2 regions of the Photobacterium atrarenae genome follow, and region 1 is predicted to be linked to the other one. Evidence: predicted binding sites of a transcription regulator. Region 1 holds the regulator's gene; the other holds the start of a gene.
What was found. Region 1 encodes MetJ, which represses methionine synthesis genes. Its sites were predicted from a motif close to TTAGACNTNTANANGTCTAA; they were not measured.
Positions count from the first base shown of each region.

Region 1 (10,028 bases):
TCGGTGGCGGCTTTCATTGCGTCTTTGATTTTCATCTTGCGCTTTTTGGTGGTGTTGCCGGCCAGGTTCTGGAACATCCCCTGTAGCTGGTTGGTCATCTCTTCCATGCCCGGAGGCGCCATGATTTCAACACCCATTTGTGGCGCGGCGACATCGATTTCGATCTCTTTGTCATCCAGCTTGCCTTCGCGCAGCTTTTTGCGGAAGGACTGGCGGGTCGATGAGCTGTGGTCTGCTTCTTCGTTCTGGCCCCAGGCATCACGGGCCGGTGGCAGCAGCACGTCCAGGATCCGATCTTCGGCCAGCTCTTCGGCGCGGAAACGAACTTTTTCCATCGCTTGCTGGTGGGTCATCTTCATCGCAACATCGGTTAGATCGCGGATGATGGTTTCGACTTCTTTGCCGACATAGCCGACTTCGGTAAATTTGGTCGCCTCAACCTTAATGAACGGCGCATTGGCCAGCTTGGCCAGGCGACGGGCGATTTCGGTTTTACCGACACCGGTCGGGCCGATCATCAGAATGTTTTTCGGGGTGACTTCTACCCGCAGCTCTTCAGGAAGCTGCATGCGGCGCCAGCGATTGCGCAGGGCGATAGCAACAGCGCGCTTGGCTTTGTCCTGACCGATGATATGGCGATCAAGCTCGTGGACGATTTCGCGAGGCGTCATCTCAGACATACGACTTCCTTACTTGCTCTCAAGTTCTTCGATGGTATGGAACTGGTTGGTGAAGACGCAGATATCACCAGCGATCTTCAGCGACTTCTCGGCAATCTCCCGGGCATCGAGATCGGTATTTTCCAGCAGTGCGGTGGCTGCGGCCTGGGCGAAGTTGCCGCCGGAGCCGATCGATATCAGATCATTTTCCGGCTGCACCACATCGCCGTTCCCGGTAATGATCAGCGAGCAAGTTTCATCGGCGACAGCCAGCAGGGCTTCCAGGCGTCGCAGCATGCGGTCGGTGCGCCAGTCTTTGGCCAGTTCGACGGCGGCTTTCATCAGGTGGCCCTGGTGCATTTCCAGCTTGCGCTCGAAACGCTCGAATAGGGTGAAGGCGTCCGCTGTACCGCCGGCAAAGCCTGCCAGTACTTTATTGTTGTATAAACGGCGCACTTTGCGAGCGTTACCTTTCATCACGGTGTTGCCCAGGGAAACCTGGCCATCACCGGCAATAACGACTTTACCGTTTCGACGTACAGATACGATTGTGGTCACGGTTTTACCTCTTTGAGTCTGTCCGGCCTGGGCCGGAATCGGTATAAAGGTATATTTGGGGGTCGGCGGTTTGGTTTTCAAGGAAGCGATACAAGAAAAGGATGCCGTGGCATCCTTTTCGGTGAGGAGGTTTATTCCCAGAACCAGATGGCGCAGGGCTCAATACCGGCGCGGCGCAGCTGGTTTCGGTCGCTTTCGGCTTTGCGTTTTTGCGGATACGGGCCGAGGATCACCCGGTACCAGCGGCCTTTCTCGCCCTGGCTGATCTTAATCTGGCTGGTGAGTCCCTGGAAGGCAATCATCGCCTTGCGCTGCTCGGCCTGATCGGCACTACGGTAGGCGCCGCATTGCATCAGGTAAGGCCGGGTCGGCTTTTCCTGCTGCTTGGCTTCGACTTTCACTTCTTTATTTTCCAGCTCTTCGATATAGCGCCATTTTTCTTCCGGTTTTGGCGGCAGGGATGTTTGCGGCTTCGGCGCAGGTTTTGGCGCTGGCTTGGGGACCGGTTTCGGCGCCGGTTTGGGCTGGGGTGCTGTTGCGGGTTCGGGGGCCGGGCTGGTCGACAGGAAATACAGGCCATAGCCCAGGGCACTGACCAGGCACAGCGCGATCAACGCCCATTTGAACGGAAAACCGCCGGAGGCCGGCGCCTTGCGAGTATTGCGAGTCGACTTTTTTGGCGCTCGCCCACGTTTGACATAATCTTTGGTGGCCACAGTCAGGATCTGTATCAACGGAAATAGGAATGGGCGTTATGGTACAAAGTTGCGCCGGGACTGACCAGTGGCAGGAGTCAATCCGGCGTGTAAGCCGGGATGCGTTTGAGTGTTTTTTGTGAGCTTATGCCCAAAACATAAGCTCACAGTGGATGTTGGTGCCCAGTTTAGGCGGCAGGGGGCGCCGCACTTTCCCGGATCACTAGCTTGGCATCGAGCAGGCGCGAACCGGAGTTGATGTCTTTGCCCTGGAGGATATCGAGCAGCATCAGCATGGACTGGCGGCCGATCTCATAGCGCGGCTGGGAGACGGTGGTCAGCGGCGGATCGCAGTACTCGGCGAACTGAATGTCGTCGAAACCGACAATCGACAGGTCTTGCGGGACCCGAAAGCCCAGGCGCTTGGCTTGCTGCATCGCGCCGATAGCCATCACGTCGTTGTGGCACAGCAGCGCGGTCGGCGGCTCCGGCAGCGACAGCAGGGCAGTTACCGCGCGGGCGCCGGCGGCAAAGGAAAAGTCGCCCTTGACGGTATAGGCCGGATTGAGGTCGACCCCGGCACGGCGCAGGGCCTGCTGATAGCCCTGGGAACGGAACTGGCACAGCACCGCCGTATCGGGGCCGGCAATCTGGGCGATCCGGGTGTGGCCCATCTGGGTCAGGTAGTTGACGGCTTCAAAGGCGGCGGTCAGGTTGTCGATGTGGACCGTCGGGAGCTCCAGCTCCGGGGCAAATTCGCACGCCATCACCATTGGCGGCAGGTTTTTCTGCTCCGGTTTGCTAACATCAAACGGCAGATCAGTGCCGAGTAGCAGCATGCCGTCAGCTTGTTTGGTAAACACCAGGTTGACGAAAGAGTTTTCGCGGGTCTTCTGTTGCCCGCTGTCACCTAACAGCACCAGGTAGCCGTGCTCCATGGCGGCTTCTTCAATGCCGCGAATGATCTCGGTAAAATAGGGATCACAGATATCCGGTACGATTGTGACAATGGTTTTTGATTCGTTACGACGCAGGTTCCTAGCCAGGGAATTGGGGGAATAGCCAGCATCCATGACAGCCTGTTCAACCTTTTTACGGGTTGAGGCCGACACTTTTTCCGGGTTCATCAGGGCACGGGAGACCGTGGCCGTCGATACACCGGCTAGCTGGGCAACATCCTTCATTGTCGCCATAGTTGCAGTTCCTCTCTATTTATTATCTGTCTCATCATTGCCGGAGGATCCTAGCCAAACCGGGCAGATACCTATACCAGCGAGCCTACTATTGTAGGCGCTCCTTCCGGGATTAAACATGGTCAAATCAGCATAAATTACATCCGGGATGTGATGTAAGTCGCATTGTTCATTTTAAGTTAAATCCTGGGGTTCGACATCGATCGACCAGCGAATTTTGCGCGCCAGCGGCAGCATCTGGATGGCTGGTTTGGCGACGGTCAGCATTCGCTGCAGGGTTTTGCGATCCGGCGCCTGGAGCAGCAGCTGCCAGCGGTAGCGCCCGGCCCGGCGGGCCAGCGGGGCCGGATTGGGACCGAGGACCGGGGTAGATTGGTCATACAGCGGGCTGGTTTCGAAAATGCCCCGGATCTGGTGCAGGAACTGCTCGGTCTGCTCACTACTGTTGGCTTCGGCCCGAAACAGCGCCAGGTAGGTGAACGGCGGCAGCCAGGCCTGTTTGCGCTCGGTCAGGGCGTCGCGGGCAAAGGCACCGTAGCCCTGATGGAGCAGCGCCTGCAGCAGGGCGTGCTCCGGGTGGTGGGTCTGGAGCAGGACTTCGCCGGGTTTGCTGGCCCGTCCGGCCCGTCCGGCAACCTGAATAAACAGCTGGGCCAGCCGCTCGCTGGCACGAAAGTCGTTGCTGAACAGGGCGCTGTCGACATCAATCAGGCCGACCAGGGTGACATCCGGGAAGTGGTGGCCCTTGGCCAGCATCTGGGTGCCGATCAGGATCTGGTATTCGTTGTTGCGGATCGCCTCGAGGTAGCTCTCCAGGCTGCCCTTGCGCCGGGTGCTGTCGCGATCGATGCGGACGGTTTTGTAGTCGGGAAACAGGGTCGCCAGCTGCTGCTCGAGCTGCTCGGTGCCGACCCCGACCGCGTGGAGCTGGGTGGAGCCGCACTGGTGGCACTGGGGCATCACCGGCCGCTGGGTGGCACAGTGGTGGCAGCGCAGCTCGCCCGACTGCTGGTGGAAAGTGTAATAGGCATCGCAGCGCTTGCACTCGGCCAGCCAGCCGCAGGCATGGCACATAATCGCCGGGGCATAGCCGCGGCGGTTGAGAAACAGCATCACCTGGTTGCCGGCTTCGAGGTGCTTGCGCATCTGGGCGATCAGTGGTGCCGACAGCCCGGCTTCGAGGTACAGCCCTTTGACATCCAGCACCCCGTGTCGGGCCTGGCGGGCATTGCCGGCCCGGCGGGTCAGGGTCAGGTGGTGGTACTTGCCGCTCTTGGCATTGTGCAGGCTCTCCAGCGCCGGGGTCGCGGAGCCGAGGATGATTGGAATATTCTCTTTGCTGGCCCGCATGACCGCCAGATCGCGAGCATGGTAGCGCAGGCTGTCCTGCTGCTTGTACGAGGCGTCATGCTCTTCATCGACAATGATCATCCCGAGGTTGTGGCACGGGGTGAACAGCGCCGAGCGGGTGCCGATAATGATCCCGGCCTGGTTGTCGCGGCCGGCCAGCCAGGCGGCCAGCCGCTCGCTGTCATTGAGCCCGGAATGGACAGTTTCAAGCGGGACGTTGAAGCGGCGGCGAAAGCGGTTGATGGTTTGCGGGGTCAGGCCGATTTCCGGCACCAGGATCAGCGCCTGTTTGCCGGCGGCGAGCACCGGCTCGAGCAGGTTGAGGTAGACCTCGGTTTTGCCAGAGCCCGTCACCCCTTCGAGCAAATAGCAGCCGAAGCCGGGATTGGCGTTGACCGACGCCACCGCCAGCGCCTGCTCTTCGTTGAGCCGGGGTTTTTCTTCGGTGATGGCAAAGTCATCGGCCCAGACCTGATGCTGGGGCTGGGCTTCGCAGGCTTCGATCCAGCCCTTGTCGCTGAGGTTTTTGAGGATTGCGGTGCTGATCTCCTCGGCCTGCAGGGCCTCGTGGCTCCAGGAGCCGCTGCGCAGCATCTTGAGCACCTGGGCCTGGCGGGGCGCGCGGGTCGGGAGCGGCTGCTCGCGGCCGGTGTCGGTCAGCTGCCAGACCTTGAGGCTGGCCGGGGAGGCTTCACGTCCCTTGCGCAGCAGGGTCGGCATGGCATTGGCCAGGGTGTCGCCGAGCGGATACTGATAATAGCTGCTGGCCCAGCGCAGCAGCGCCAGCAGTGGGGCTGGCCACAGCGGCGCGGGATCCAGCACGGCCGAGATCCCTTTGAGCTGCGCCAGCGGAAAATCCGAGCTGTCGCTGAGGGCGGTGACGATCCCCACCAGCTGCTGGCGGCCGAACGGTACCCGTACCCGGGCCCCGACCACCGGAGAGTGGCCTGGCGTGATCAGGTAGTCGAACTGTTTATCCAGGGGGACGGGGAGTGCCACACGGGCAATCTTGGAGGCCATAACAAACCGCAATTATCAGCATTGACTAAGATCAGAGAGTGTACCTTGCCCGAGGGCAGGCGCAAAGCGGCGAAAAAGGGAGCGTATTGGTTGATTTGGGCGGATTGATTGATTACTATACGCCGCCTGAATTTGGCGTACTGGGAACACCATTACGCTTATTGTTATTAACGACGTGTGGTGCCCGGCTTAGGATCGGGAGAGCGACACGGCCTTACTATTGAGGTTATCCCATGAAACAAGGTATCCACCCAGAATACACAGAAGTTAACGCGAAATGTTCTTGTGGCAACGCGTTCGTATTCAAGTCAACGCTGGGCAAAGACATCAACCTGGATGTATGTGACAAGTGTCACCCATTCTACACTGGTAAGCAGCGTCAAGTGAGCACCGGTGGTCGTATCGACAAGTTCAACAAGCGTTTCGGTGCGCTGTCTAGCAAGTAATTGCCAGCACTATTCCGAAAAAAGGGGACGCCAGGCGTCCCCTTTTTGTTTTCCTGCAGCCCGCACGTAATTTAGTCTATTCTGCCGCGTTTGGCCGACGAACCCGGGAAGTCTGCGGGCCTGAGATACCATTTCCACCCATTTTACGGTATGCGGATCATAAATTCGCGATACCTGACTGCGACAGTGGGAGATTATTGGCTCGACCAGCCGGGCCCGGCTAGGATTTTCTACCGCTATAGCATATGATTTATCTCCCACTACCCAACTGAACCTCATTTTCTTTCAGGATCTGAAACACTATGTCTGAAGACTTTCGCCAACAAGCGCTTCATTACCATGCTTACCCTGTACCAGGCAAAATTGCCGTAGAGCTTTCCAAGCCTGCTGATACTGTTGAAGACCTAGCACTTGCCTATAGCCCGGGTGTGGCTGAGCCGGTGCGTGAAATTGCCCAAAACGCCGACAATGTTTACAAGTACACTGCCAAAGGCAACATGGTGGCGGTGATCAGTAACGGTACCGCGATCCTTGGCCTGGGCAACCTGGGGCCGCTGGCGTCCAAGCCAGTGATGGAAGGGAAGGCGCTGCTATTTAAGCGTTTTGCCGGCCTGGACTCGATTGATATCGAAGTCAAACACCGCACCATTGACGAGTTTGTCGATACGGTGGCCAACATTGCTGATACCTTCGGCGGCATCAACCTGGAAGATATTAAAGCCCCGGACTGTTTTGAAATTGAAAAGCGCCTGATCGAGCGCTGCCAGGTGCCGGTGTTCCACGATGATCAGCACGGCACGGCGATTGTGACCGCGGCTGGAATGCTTAATGCCCTGGAACTGCAGGGTAAAGAGATCAGCGAAGCGGTGATCGTTTGTCTGGGTGCCGGTGCGGCAGCTGTCGCCTGTATGGAACTGCTGATCAAGTGCGGTGCTCAGCGTGAGAAGATCTACATGCTGGACCGTAAGGGCGTGATCCACACCCGTCGTGACGACATCAACGAATACAAACAGCTGTTTGCTAACAACACCGACAAACGCACGCTGGAAGATGTCATTGAAGGCGCAGATATTTTTGTCGGCGTATCCGGTCCGGATCTGCTGTCGCCGGAAGCGCTGAAGCTGATGGCGGATAAGCCGGTGGTCTTTGCCTGTTCAAACCCGGATCCGGAAATCAAGCCGGCGCTGGCGCACCAGGTGCGTGACGATTTGATCATGGGAACCGGCCGCTCGGACTATCCGAACCAGGTCAACAACGTGCTGTGTTTCCCGTTTATCTTCCGTGGCGCCCTGGACGTGCGTGCCAGCGCGATTAACGACGAGATGAAACTGGCGGCCGTGAACGCGATCCGTGAGCTGGCCAAAGAGCCGGTTCCGGCGGAAGTACTCAAAGCGGCTGGCGTCGACAGCCTAGCCTTCGGTCCGGAGTACATTATTCCGAAACCGATGGATCCACGCCTGTTGCCGCGCGTGGCTAAAGCCGTGGCGGTGGCTGCGGTTGAATCCGGTGTTGCCCGTATTGAAATGCCGGTCAATTACATGGCTGATAAATAATACAGCCGGATATGAAAAAACCAGCCTTCGGGCTGGTTTTTTTGTCTCTGGCGGCAGAAGCGCAGCGATTATTCGTTGATGTCTTCGTACTTGATACCCATCTCGTCCATCAGAGCCTTGGCCTCGGCCGGCAGATCATCCGGACGGTCTTTGCGGATGTCATCGTCGGTAGGCAGCGGCTGGCCGGTGTAGGCATGGAGAAATGCCTCGCACAGCAGCTCACTGTTCGTGGCGTGACGCAGGTTGTTGATCTGACGGCGGGTACGCTCGTCAGTCAGAATTTTCAGTACCTTCAATGGAATCGAAACGGTGATTTTTTTGACTTGCTCGTTTTTCTTACCGTGTTCCGCATATGGGCTGATGTACTCGCCATTCCACTCTGCCATTTTCTACCTTCTCAGCGATATTGGATTGAATAAATTTGATGATGGGTGAATTTTAGCGGGATTTACCGCCACAAGCAAAGACATATAGACGTCCAGAAGTGTTGACGTCTTTATGGATTATGGCTAATGTTGATGCTTATGAGTTGTTCGCCGCAGGGTCAGCCCCAGACAAGGAAAGTAAATATGAGTGATAAGAAGCTTGCCACCGTTGCCGTGCGCACCGGGATTGAGTCCGATACCCAGTTCAATGCGGTGGTCCCGCCCATCTACCTTACTTCGACTTATGGTTTCTCACAACTGGGGGAGGTGCCTCAGTTCGATTACTCCCGTTCGGGTAATCCAACCCGCAATACGCTGGCTGAGGCGCTTGCGGAGCTGGAGGGGGGCGCCGGCGCTGTTGTCACCAACTGCGGCACGGCGGCGATTAACCTGCTGGTCAGTGCCTTGCTGGGGCCGGAGGATCTGGTGGTGGCGCCGCACGATTGCTATGGCGGGACCTATCGCCTGTTTGATACCCGGGCCGGAAAAGGGGACTTTCAGGTTGTTTTCGTCGACCAGACCGACCCGGCCGCATTGGCTGAGGCGCTGGCACGAAACCCTAAGCTGGTCTGGGTCGAAACCCCGTCCAACCCGCTGCTGCGCGTGGTCGATCTGGCCGTCTTGTGCGCTGACGCCCGTCAGGCCGGCGCGCTGGTGGCGGTCGATAACACCTTCCTGTCGCCGATCTTGCAGCAGCCGATTGCACTGGGCGCTGATTTCGTCGTCCATTCCACCACCAAGTATATCAACGGCCACTCCGATGTGCTGGGCGGGGTGCTGATTGCCAAAACGCCGGAGCAGGCAGAAACGTTGTCCTGGTGGGCCAACTGTATCGGTGCCACCGGCGCGCCGTTTGATGCATATCTGACCCTGCGCGGGTTGCGGACCCTGGCACCGCGGATGAGGCTTCATGAAGAAAACAGCGCCAAAATCCTGGACTACCTGCAAAGCCAGCCGTTGGTGGGGCAAATTTATCACCCGAGCCAGCCGGAGCATCCGGGCCATGCCATTGCACTGAAACAGCAGCAGGGCTTCGGGGCGATGCTCAGTTTCGAAATCGCCGGCAGCCAGGCACAACTGGCGGCGTTTGTCCGTCAGCTCCAGTGTTTCTCGCTGGCCGAGTCCCTTGGCGGGACTGAAAGCCTGATCTGCCACCCGGCCAGCATGACCCACCGGGCGATGTCGGATGAGGCTCAGGCCGAGGCCGGGATCAAGCCCAGCCTGCTGCGCCTGTCCGTGGGGCTGGAAGATGCGGATGATTTGATTGCTGATTTGGCCCAGGCATTTGCAAAGGCTGCGGAGGTGACAGAATGAGTCAGCCGACAGCCCGACAACTGCACAAATTTGGCGGCAGCAGCCTGGCGGATCCGGCGTGCTATCGCCGGGTCGCTGAAATCATCCGCGAGTATGCCGGCCCGGAAGATTTAATTGTGGTCTCAGCCGCCGGCAAGACCACCAACCAGCTGATTGACTGGGTGGCACTGCTGAAAAAGGATGGCCGCCAGGCCCATGAGGCGCTGCAGGAATTGCGGGCGTTTCAGCAGACATTGATCAGTGAGCTGCTGAGCGGACCGGAAGCTGACGATTTGCAAACTCAGCTCCATCTGGAGCTGAGTGAGCTGGCACAGCTCAGCAGCCCGGATTTGTCGGAGGCGGTGATTGCTTCCGTGCTCGGCCACGGTGAACTGTGGTCCGCCCGCCTGCTGGCCGCGCTACTGGCGCAGCAGGCGATGCCGGCGGTGCACCTCGATTCGCGAACATTCCTACGGGCCGAACGAGCGGCGCAGCCGGAAGTGGATCGCGCCCAGTCCTGGCCGCTGCTGAGCGCTGAGCTGGCCCAGCACAGCCAGCACCGGATTGTGATCACCGGGTTTATGGCCCGGAATGCGGCCGGAGAAACCGTGCTGCTGGGTCGCAACGGCTCGGATTATTCGGCGACGGTGATCGGCGCCCTGGCTGAAGTGGCCCGGGTGACGATTTGGAGTGATGTGGCCGGGGTGTACAGTGCCGATCCACGGCTCGTCGCGGATGCCTGTCTGTTGCCGCTGTTGCGTCTTGATGAAGCCAGTGAGCTGGCCCGTCTGGCGGCACCGGTGCTGCATAGCCGGACGCTGCAACCGGTGGCTCAG
Region 1 is NZ_CP101508.1:199,253-209,280, forward strand. Features, by position in the region: gene hslU (ATP-dependent protease ATPase subunit HslU) at 1-680, opposite strand, end outside; gene hslV (ATP-dependent protease subunit HslV) at 690-1,217, opposite strand; gene NNL38_RS00985 (SPOR domain-containing protein) at 1,349-1,933, opposite strand; gene cytR (DNA-binding transcriptional regulator CytR) at 2,101-3,105, opposite strand; gene priA (primosomal protein N') at 3,280-5,475, opposite strand; gene rpmE (50S ribosomal protein L31) at 5,709-5,921, shown strand; gene NNL38_RS01005 (malic enzyme-like NAD(P)-binding protein) at 6,224-7,474, shown strand; gene metJ (met regulon transcriptional regulator MetJ) at 7,543-7,860, opposite strand; gene NNL38_RS01015 (O-succinylhomoserine (thiol)-lyase) at 8,044-9,213, shown strand; gene NNL38_RS01020 (bifunctional aspartate kinase/homoserine dehydrogenase II) at 9,210-10,028, shown strand, end outside.

Region 2 (10,028 bases), on a different contig from region 1:
GAATATTCCCAGTCGAGATCACGGGTCAGCAGGCGGTACTTATCTTTAATATTGAGCTTTTTCGCAGCCATAATGAGATACCTTTTTACTCGTTCCAGTGTAAAGAGAGTTCATCGTCGTCTTCTTCAACGTTGCCACCCAGGGTGATCAGGTTGAGATGCAACTCCTGCACATCCCACGCACGGCCCATCTTCTCTTCAACCGATTCCCGGCGAACCACCAGCCGACCGTTGTTTTCAACGCGGATCATGGCCGGCATGTGTATCACGGTGACATCCGGGTTATCTTCTTCAATGGCTTCAACGATATAGCGAGATTCATCATTATCTTGCAGTGCGATATAAACCTTGGACATTCCTTTTCCCCTTACTTGAACAGCCCAGCTTTCGCGAGACGCTTATCCAGAACAGCCACGGCTTTGTCGATTGCCTCAGCATCATCCAGCATATCTTTCGCCACCGGCGCTAATGCAGCGATCGCCTTTGCTTTCCACATAGAGATCCAAGCTTCCAGCAAGGACAGATTCTCTGCGGATTCAGCAGCGGCAGTTTTGAGCACCGCATCGGCCCAGCGGCTATTGTCCGCATGCCAGGTGCGCATGAACTCCGTCAGCATGCCAATATCCTGCGCGCCATGGTCCACCAGCCACTGATCAAACTGATTGAACACCAGGTCGTACACCAGACAATCCATCACGATGTCCTGGGCCACGAACACTTCAAACCAGTCTTTTGTCACCGTGGTTTCTTCGCACAACGCCCGCATTCCTTGCCAGGCGGGATCGTCCATCCAGTAGGATTTCGCCTCTGTTAACGCCCCACTGCTGTTGTGATCCAAAAGCAGGGCAATGCGAGACAAATACTGGGCAATACCCAGCCGATCCATCCCGTTAAACAGCAAGGCTTGGGTCAGGACGGTACCGTAGCCGAGAGAAGTGCCATATAAGTTGTTCAGGTTCGCGGTATGTTCAAGATGGCGAACCGGCACCAGAAAACGAATCACTTTGGCTTTGATATCGTCGCTCAGTTGGTCCGCGAGATTGCGCTTTTCAAAAAATGCGTAATTGCTTTCTGCCGCATCCTGCATTTTGGATCGCTGCTGAACATAAGCGCCGTAGTAATACTGGCGGGGATCCCGAAACGCATACCAGTCTTCCATCACAATTGCGGTACGACGCGGGTCGTTTAATTCCATGTCCGGCTGCCAAAGCGGGCGATAATGGAAATACTTTTCCGATTGAATATCGTAACTGGCCTCCTGATAACGGGTCGCAGGCTTATCACCAAAGCGACGTTCCGTATGCGCGTAAGTATTTCGGACCGGATCGAGTGTTGCGGTTTTAATTTCAATACTCATCAAACAATTCCCAGCTGATTCATGATTGCTGTTCAGACACATGGTTATGATTTTTCGACATCAGCGTATTTTCACCGTAACGCCACTTATCCATTTCAGCGTCGACGGCGGCCATCTGTTCGTCGGTCATATGTGTCACTTTGTTTACCTGACAAAATTGCTCAAAGGCTGCTTTGGGCATGATCAGTTCAACGAACAGGCCTGGTTCACCAATCGCGAAGTCGAATTCAACAAATCGAGCATCGTCAGGACTTCGAACTCTCACATACTTGGTGAGTTGCTCGAACCCTGAGCGATGTTGTTCATCCGCCCTTGCCGTCAACGCTTCCATGTTGCCTCCCTGTTAGTTTTGCTGATTCAGGCTAATCCCCTAATGCACGGGTATCCCCCCTATTGCAACGGGTATGCCACATCAAAACCCACAAATACTAAAAAAGGGAGAAACAGATATAAGCAACTGTTTCTGAACAAAAATAAAATTCAATCATGCGCAAACCTGAGATGGAAAAACGAGCAGGATATGGGATCGCATGTAAATAAAAGGTTAATTAAGTTGATCGAATGATAAATATGGGTGACAGGGATAGATCATTTGATTAAGGTAATAATGCGTTTGAACATTAGCTGCGATTCGCACCTACTCACCTATTTTAATTAAAAGTGATTCATGGATTTCACTTGCGAAGCAATCATGTCACCCCGTTTGATTTCGGGATTCAAGGAAAGGCAATGTTATTATGGATATTCGTACTTCCCCGCAACTTCCAGAACCTCACGACCTGATCTCACAATTTAAGTTTTCCAGTGAAGACGGAAAAGTCTGGTTTAATGAACAGCGCATGTTACTCATCCATTCCGCTGCGCTGGGGTTACTCAGAAAAGAGTTAATCGAAACCTTAGGTGTAAAAAGGGCCACCGGATTCCTGATGCGTTTTGGCTATTACTCGGGATTAAGAGATGCCGATATGCTGCATAAAATTCGCCCTGACTTTACCACGGAAGATGCCTTCCTGGCCGGACCACAACTGCATACCATCAAAGGCATGGCCAAAGTCGTGCCAACGAACCTGAGCTTTGATCTGGAAACCGGTCATTTCCACGGCGAGTTTGACTGGTACGACTCTTATGAAGCAGAGGCGCATCTTCATGAATACGGCCAATCCGACATCCCGGTTTGCTGGACGCTGCTCGGCTATGCCAGTGGTTTTTCAAGCTACTACATGGGCCGAAAAATCATATACCAGGAGACACAATGTACCGGATGTGGCAGCGAACATTGCCATATTGTCGGAAAACCGGCAGAAGAATGGGAGAACCAGACCGAGCTCGAACAAGCCCTCCAACCCGACCCGATTATTGAAGAGCTCTTGGCGCTGCAACAACAAGTGACGAGCCTCAAAGAGATTTATCACAACCCTGAATATGACGACTTATTGCTCAACTCCGTTGGCAACTCCGAGGCGTTTAAATCAGTCTGCCATCTCATCGCCAAAGCCTCAAAAACTAAAGTCTCGGTCCTGCTACAGGGAGAAACCGGTGTCGGCAAAGAAGTGGTCGCCAGGGGGTTGCACCTGAGCAGCGATCGCAAAGATCAGCCTTTTGTTGCCGTTAACTGCGCCTGTATTCCGCCCGATCTGATTGAAGCGGAGCTGTTCGGGGTCGAAAAAGGCGCTTATACCGGTGCCACGCACTCGCGCGAAGGGAAATTCGAACGCGCCAATCAGGGGACAATCTTCCTCGATGAAGTGATTGAACTCTCGCCCCGTGCCCAGGCGAGTTTATTACGCGTTTTACAAGAAGGTGAACTAGAGCGGGTCGGCGACAATCAATTGCGCACCATTGATGTCCGTGTCGTGGCCGCAACCAATGAGGATTTAAAATCCGCCGTCGAAAAAGGGCGATTTCGGGCCGACCTCTATTACCGGCTGAATGTTTATCCGGTCCAAATCCCACCGCTGCGTGAGCGACGCGAAGATATTCCGCTGCTGATCGAGCACTTTCTGGAAAAATACCACGCCCTGTACCATAAACGGACCCTCGGGGTGACCGATAAAGCGCTGCAAGCCCTGATGCACTACAAGTGGCCGGGAAATATCCGCGAGCTGGAAAACATGATCGAACGGGGGATTATTTTGACGGAAAATAACCAGAGTATCGATTTAGAGAGTTTTTTCCCGTCACTGGCCGAGCCGACCCATCCACTGAATATCATCAACGCCAAAGGTCAGCTTGAGCCCAAAGAACCCGCCACAATTGACGACCACTGGATAGACAAGCAGTTAGACGATAACTTCAGTATTGATGTCTTAGAGCGTCAGCTCATTCAGCATGCGATGAACAAAGCCGATGGCAACGTCTCCCAGGCCGCCCGTCTGTTAGGACTCACCCGCCCGGCCCTGGCGTACCGGCTCAAAAAGATTGAGCTGGATTAACAAGCGTTCGTCGCTACAAGCACCGAAGAACCGCTGTGACGTCAGCGGTTTTGAACCCTAAATCGGATATTCATCAGTATCACCCCATCATACTCATGCTGGCGACAGCAGCCGCAACTTAAACCCTTCATGCGTGGCGACAAATCCCAGCTTCTCGTAGAACCGCAACGCATCCGGACGCTGCTTGTCCGAGGTGAGCTGAACCAACTGGCAACCTTTCTCCTGCGCCTGACCTATCGCATACTGAAACATCTGCTCACCGAGGCCCTGACCACGATAATCGGTGTGGATCCGAACGCCTTCGATCAAGCATCGCCAAGAGCCGATGTGAGTGAGATATGGAATGAACGTCAGCTGCAACATCCCCACTACCCTGTCTTGGATTTCTGCGACCATCAATTGGTTATTGGGATCGGCCTGAATGGCATCGAACGCCTGAAGGTAGTTGGCATTTAACGGCAAGGTGCCGTCTTCGCGTTGTGAACCGAGTGCATCATCCTGCAGCATCAAGACTAAAGTTTCGAGATCATCTTGCGTTGCGGGTCTGAAATGAACAGCCAAGTCATCCTCCTGAATCATGTTTTATCCATTAAGCAAACAAACGGCGCGATTTTGAAATAAGTCATCCGCTTCCAGGATCGACACGCTGCCCGGGTTTACCTTGAATGCAATATAGCCCATGCTTTCAATATCAATCTGTTGAAATGCCGCAATCACGAAGGTTGCCGCAAAACCATGCGTTACAATTAAGGCATCACCAGGCAGGTGCATGACCTCTTGCACAAACGCAGCGATCCGCGCCGCAACTTCCCGGCGAGACTCCGCGCCATCACAAATCCGGTGATCCAGTCGCTCCCCCGTCGCACTCACCGGCTGCATAAGCTCATCATGCGCGGCCTGATCCATCCCTTCGTGACGGCCAAACGACATCTCCCGCAATCGGGTGTCATACCGTACATCCAGTACCTGTCCCGCAGCCAACGCCTCCGTTGTCTGTACTGCACGCTTGAGATCGGATGAATAAACTTTCAGATTTTCAAGCTCAAAACCATGTGCTTTGATTTTCTCGCGGAGACTGGCGGCCTGAGCGCGCCCCTGCTCTGTCAATTCCGAATCAAACCAGCCGCCCACCTGACCATTCACAGAATGAGTCGCTTGCGTGTGCGTCACTAAACAAATTCGTTTCATCGCTTCCTTCTCCTGAGTTGGCAGGATGGTATGTCGTCATTGACGACTGCCAATCCGTCGGATCTCTTCATAACCTCGGGTAATGTAATGAAATCAGAGTGAAAATGCTTCGTATTTTTGAGCCCCTCCTTTCTAAGCCAAAGTTATATACCGAGGCTGGGACAGTCATCACTACCCAGCCCGGATTCATCACACCATTATCCCGAGCCTGAACCTTGCTCTGAGAAATAAATGAAATAATCAGTTGCATATTCTCATACAAACCGTAGGATGGAAATCCAGACGTCTAAACATCCTTTAGCGTCAACATGGAGGATCAGATGAAAAAGAATAAGAAAGTCAGTCAGTGGTTATTTGGTGCAGCCTTGGTGCTGGGATTAACCGGCTGCGGCCAAAAGGATGAAGCGGTGTTGAAAGTCGGCGCAACCGTCGGTCCCCACGCCCAGGTAGTAGAAGCCGTGGCCCGGGAAGCTGAAAAACAAGGGTTAAAAGTCGAAGTGATCGAATTTTCAGATTACATCACGCCCAATGCGGCGCTGGCGGACGGCAGCCTGGATCTCAATAGCTATCAGCATCTGCCATTTTTACAAACGTACAATGCCAACAATGGCAGCCACTTAATCTCACTGGGGGAGTCAATCCTGATGCGAATGGGGCTCTATTCGCAAACTTATCACAAGCTTGCTGAACTACCGGATCACGCGCGCATTGCCATCCCGAACGATCCGACGAACGGCGGACGCGGCCTGCTGCTATTGGCCGATGCCAATCTCATCACGCTCAAACCGGATGTCGGCCACAAAGCGACGCTGAGCGATATCGTTGAGAATCCGAAGCAGCTTGAGATCATTGAAATTGAAGCGGCCCAATTGCCGAGAAGCCTGGAAGACGTAGATGCCGCAGCCATCACCATGAACTACATGATGTCATCGGGCCTGGATCCGAAAGAGCTCGGCCTCTACCTGGAGTCGAAAGATGCCGCACTCGCCGTGATGGTGGTCGCCGCGCGCGAGGAAGACAAGGACAATGCCGATTATCAGAAGTTCGTGAAGCTGTACCAGTCGCAGCCGGTCCGTGACTTTATCCAGCAGACCTTCAACGGCACCATCGAGCCTGCTTTTCAATAACAAAACCGGCGCGTCAATTACCGTGACCCCGGCCACCAGCCGTGCTTGACAGTAACGTGAGTGTCCAAAGCAAACGCCCGCCCCGGTGTATCACATCAGGGCGGGCGTTTTCAAAGGATTAACTGACCATCCCGATAAGTGAGTACATCCTTACCGGTTTCACCAATGAGCACCGGGCCGTCGAGATCGACCACCGCGGCGTCCTGGGCAATAGGCAGGGCAGCCCTCATCGCCAGGGAGGTGCCGAGCATGCACCCGACCATCACCGCCAACCCTTGCTGCTGGGCTGCTTCCTTGAGCGTGAGCGCTTCGGTCAGGCCGCCGGTTTTATCCAGCTTAATATTGATCATCTCATAACGGCTGCGAACGTGCGCCAAATCAGCCCGGGTATGACAGCTCTCATCGGCACACACCGGGATCCGGTGGACAAAACACTGCAGCGCATCATCCGCCCCGGCTGGCAGGGGCTGTTCTATCATGGCAATTTCCAATGGCGCAAGCGCGTCAAACAACGCAGGCAAATCCATCCCCGCCCAGGACTCATTGGCATCAAGGATGATCCGCGCATCCGGCGCGACGTCCCGGGTTGCGGCAACCCGGCTGACAATGTTGTCCGCATCCAGCTTCACTTTCAGCAAGGTCGCCCCTTGGGCCACATAATCCCGCGCTTGCCGGGCCATCTCCTGCGGGGTGCCGATGGAAACCGTCATCGCTGTTTCCAGAGCGGGCTGCAACTGAAAATAAGGCGACGGAAACTGACTGCCGGCCTGCCTGGCAATGAGGGACCATAAGGCGCAATCCAGGGCATTGCGGGCTGCCCCGGCCGGCAGCAAGGTCTGCAACTCAGATTTGGCCTGCTGCGCCGACAACTCCGCCAACGCCGGGATCACCCGTTCGATTTGCGCCAGCACGGACGCCGTCTCTTCGCCGTAACGGGCATAGGGAGTACATTCGGCTTCAACCGCCTGCTCCCCGTCGGTGATCGTCACCCGCACAATCTCCAGATGTGTTCGGGCGCCCCGGGCAATGCGAAAGGGTTTGGCAAACGGGATGTGTTCGGGTTTGGCTTGGATCTGCATCAGGCACCTCGGTCGACCAGTCGTTGGATGATATTGTCCACGCCAAAGCGCACCGGATCTGTGACCGGCAGCCGATAGCGCTCACGCCACTGCTCGCACACCAACTGCGCTTCCTGCTCAGAAATAGCAGATGTATTGAGACAGATCCCAACAAATTCAGCCTTCGGGTTGGTCAGTCTGGCGGCCTGAAGGTTCGCGGCAAGGACTTCTGAAATATCTGGCATCGGCATATGCGGCAGATGGCGAATATGCGGCCGTCCCAGTTCATGGCACAAGACCAGGGCGTCCGGCTGCGCGCCATGAAGCAACCCCAGACTCACCCCGGCAAAGGATGGATTCATTAACGAACCCTGTCCCTCAATGATATCCCACGCATGCGTGTCAAAGCCCGGGCTGAGTGCTTCCACCGCGCCGGAGATGAAATCCGCCACCACGGCATCAACCGAAATCCCCTGCCCCTGGATCAAAATGCCGGTCTGGCCGGTCGCTTTGAACTGCGCCGGAGTGCCCGCCTGATTCAACGCCCGATCCAGAGCCAATGCGGTATACATTTTCCCAACCGAGCAATCACTGCCGACCGTCAACAGGCGCTTTCCTGCCCGCTGCTGTCCGGTGCCTACCGCCAGCGGTGTATCGTAGTGCCGGACATCAAACAGCTGTACCTGGTGCTGCTCTGCCAGGGCGCTGAGCCCGGGGATATCTCGCAAACGCTGATGCATGCCCGATGCGATGTGAAATCCCATCTGAACCGCATCTTTCAGTACCTGCTGCCAGGACTCGGGGATCACCCCGCCGGCATTGGCAGTGCCAATCACCAGTGTTTTGACCCCGAGATTTTTCGCATCCGCCAGTGACAGATCTGCCAGTTGCAACGATACCGTCTGCGCCGTTAAACGGAGCTGGCCGACACAACTGTCTGGCCGCCAGTGCAGAATGCCCCGGGCCGTTTTCGCCGCTAAGGGATCGGTGACATCGCCGAGGAACAGTAAATAAGGTTGAGGAATTTGCATCAGTGTCCTTCCGTGTCTGCTGGTGATGCCATTAATCTAAGCACCAGGTGCGGAAAGAACGAATACTTTGTTGTTGGCCGGGTATAACGTGAGGTTATGGCTATGCCTGGGCGTCGCCGCTCACCTGCGCTTTGAGCCTTGTGATGAATAACCGGCTGGCCGCCGAGGGAGATTGATGGTTCGCACTGTAAAGCGACACATGCACCGGTACTTGCGGCGATAATTCAGCGACTTGCACCTGAGCATTGTCGCGGTGACCCTGTGCCGTCCAGGGATCGACCAGCGCCATGCCGAGCCCAAGCTTGGCCAGCTCCACCGCCGCGCTATAGCTTCGCACTGTTAGTGCATGCTGATATTGCGGCGCCAACGCCAGAATCATGCGATTGAGCGTTCCCCCCAGCGGATCCCGGGTATCCAGACCGATGATCTCGACACCCGATTGCACCATCGCTGCCAGAGTCAGCGGCTCGACTATCGCCTCCATCGCCCGCTCCAGCGCAATAACCTGAACATATCCGGTGGTAAGCAACTCTTGATTCAGCCCGGGTGGCGTATCATCACCAAAGGCCACCGCGATATCCAGTTCATGACGCAGCAACCCCTGACTCAGTTCATCTTTGTTGCCGGTGATCAGATCGATGGATAAATTGCTCTGGCGACGCAAGATCGCAATGACGGGCGGCAGCAGGGTACTTGCGAGAACAGGCGGTGCGCCGATACGAAGGTGCTGGGTGCCGCGGCCCACCTTTTGGGTCAGGGTGTGAAACAGGCCCAGTTGCTGATAGATCTTTTCAGCTTCCGGCAGCAGCGCCAGCGCTTCTTGAGTCGGGGTCAAACGTCCTTTGACCCGCTCAAACAAGGCAAAACCGAGCTGTTGCTCGGTATGGGCCAGGATCCGGGTTACGTTCGGTTGGGAGACATGCAGGCTACGGGCAGCGCCAGAGACGGTTCCTGCCTTCATCACCGCATAAAAAACTTCCAGCTGCCTGAGGTTCAATCGCTTCTCTCCCTGAACTCATGTCCTCTGTAACACCATTTTGCACGTACAAATCGTTCAGGCCCCTGACCACATCCCTCCCTGCGGTGGGACTCTTCATCACAGTGTTAAAGCTGTTTGGCGAAGCTGCCGACCGCCTCATCAACTTTTTGCGCCCCCAGGCGAATATCATGCATCACCTGGCCGGCTTCTTTCGACAAATCAAGCGCCTCAGAGGCTTGCGCCAACCCTTGCTCGATCAGGTGAACGGCATTTTCGGTCAGCTTCATGTTTTCAGACACCACAGCCATGATCTCTTCCGTGGTCTGACTGGTTCTTGATGCCAACAAGCGCACCTCATCAGCAACAACCGCAAAGCCCCGCCCCTGCTCGCCCGCCCGAGCCGCCTCAATCGCAGCATTCAGCGCCAGCAGGTTGGTTTGATTGGCAATGCCATCAATGCTGTTGACCAGTTCATTGATTTTTTGTGATTGCGTATTCAGGGCCTGGATCCCTTCGTTGGCATCAGCCATTTGGCTCGCAAGCTCGCCCACTTTGCCGATCGTGGACTCAATCACCTGATTGCCCTGAGTGGTTTGCTCACCCGTCGTGGCTGAGACTTCATGGGCGATTTCTGCCGCTTCCGAAATCGCATTCTCACGATTGATCTGATCGGTGATCACCGTCGCAAACTTCACCACTTTATACAGCTCGCCATTGGCATCATAAATCGGGTTATACGAGGCTTCCAACCAAACCACATTGCCGTATTTGTCGAACCGCTTGAAGCGGTCAGAGACGAACTCTCCCCGAGCCAGCTTTTGCCAGAAAGCGGCATATTCCGCGGAATGAACTTCCGC
Region 2 is NZ_CP101509.1:1,234,457-1,244,484, reverse strand. Features, by position in the region: gene NNL38_RS21635 (aromatic/alkene/methane monooxygenase hydroxylase/oxygenase subunit alpha) at 1-71, opposite strand, end outside; gene NNL38_RS21630 (MmoB/DmpM family protein) at 86-355, opposite strand; gene NNL38_RS21625 (aromatic/alkene monooxygenase hydroxylase subunit beta) at 367-1,356, opposite strand; gene NNL38_RS21620 (phenol hydroxylase subunit) at 1,376-1,687, opposite strand; gene NNL38_RS21615 (sigma-54-dependent Fis family transcriptional regulator) at 2,094-3,788, shown strand; gene NNL38_RS21610 (GNAT family N-acetyltransferase) at 3,882-4,367, opposite strand; gene NNL38_RS21605 (histidine phosphatase family protein) at 4,371-4,976, opposite strand; gene NNL38_RS21600 (MetQ/NlpA family ABC transporter substrate-binding protein) at 5,297-6,103, shown strand; gene dgcA (N-acetyl-D-Glu racemase DgcA) at 6,214-7,182, opposite strand; gene dgcN (N-acetyltransferase DgcN) at 7,182-8,192, opposite strand; gene NNL38_RS21585 (LysR family transcriptional regulator) at 8,293-9,189, opposite strand; gene NNL38_RS21580 (methyl-accepting chemotaxis protein) at 9,297-10,028, opposite strand, start outside.
Region 2: NNL38_RS21600 (MetQ/NlpA family ABC transporter substrate-binding protein) is a predicted target of MetJ. The motif match lies at 5,247-5,266, and genes of this name have one in related genera.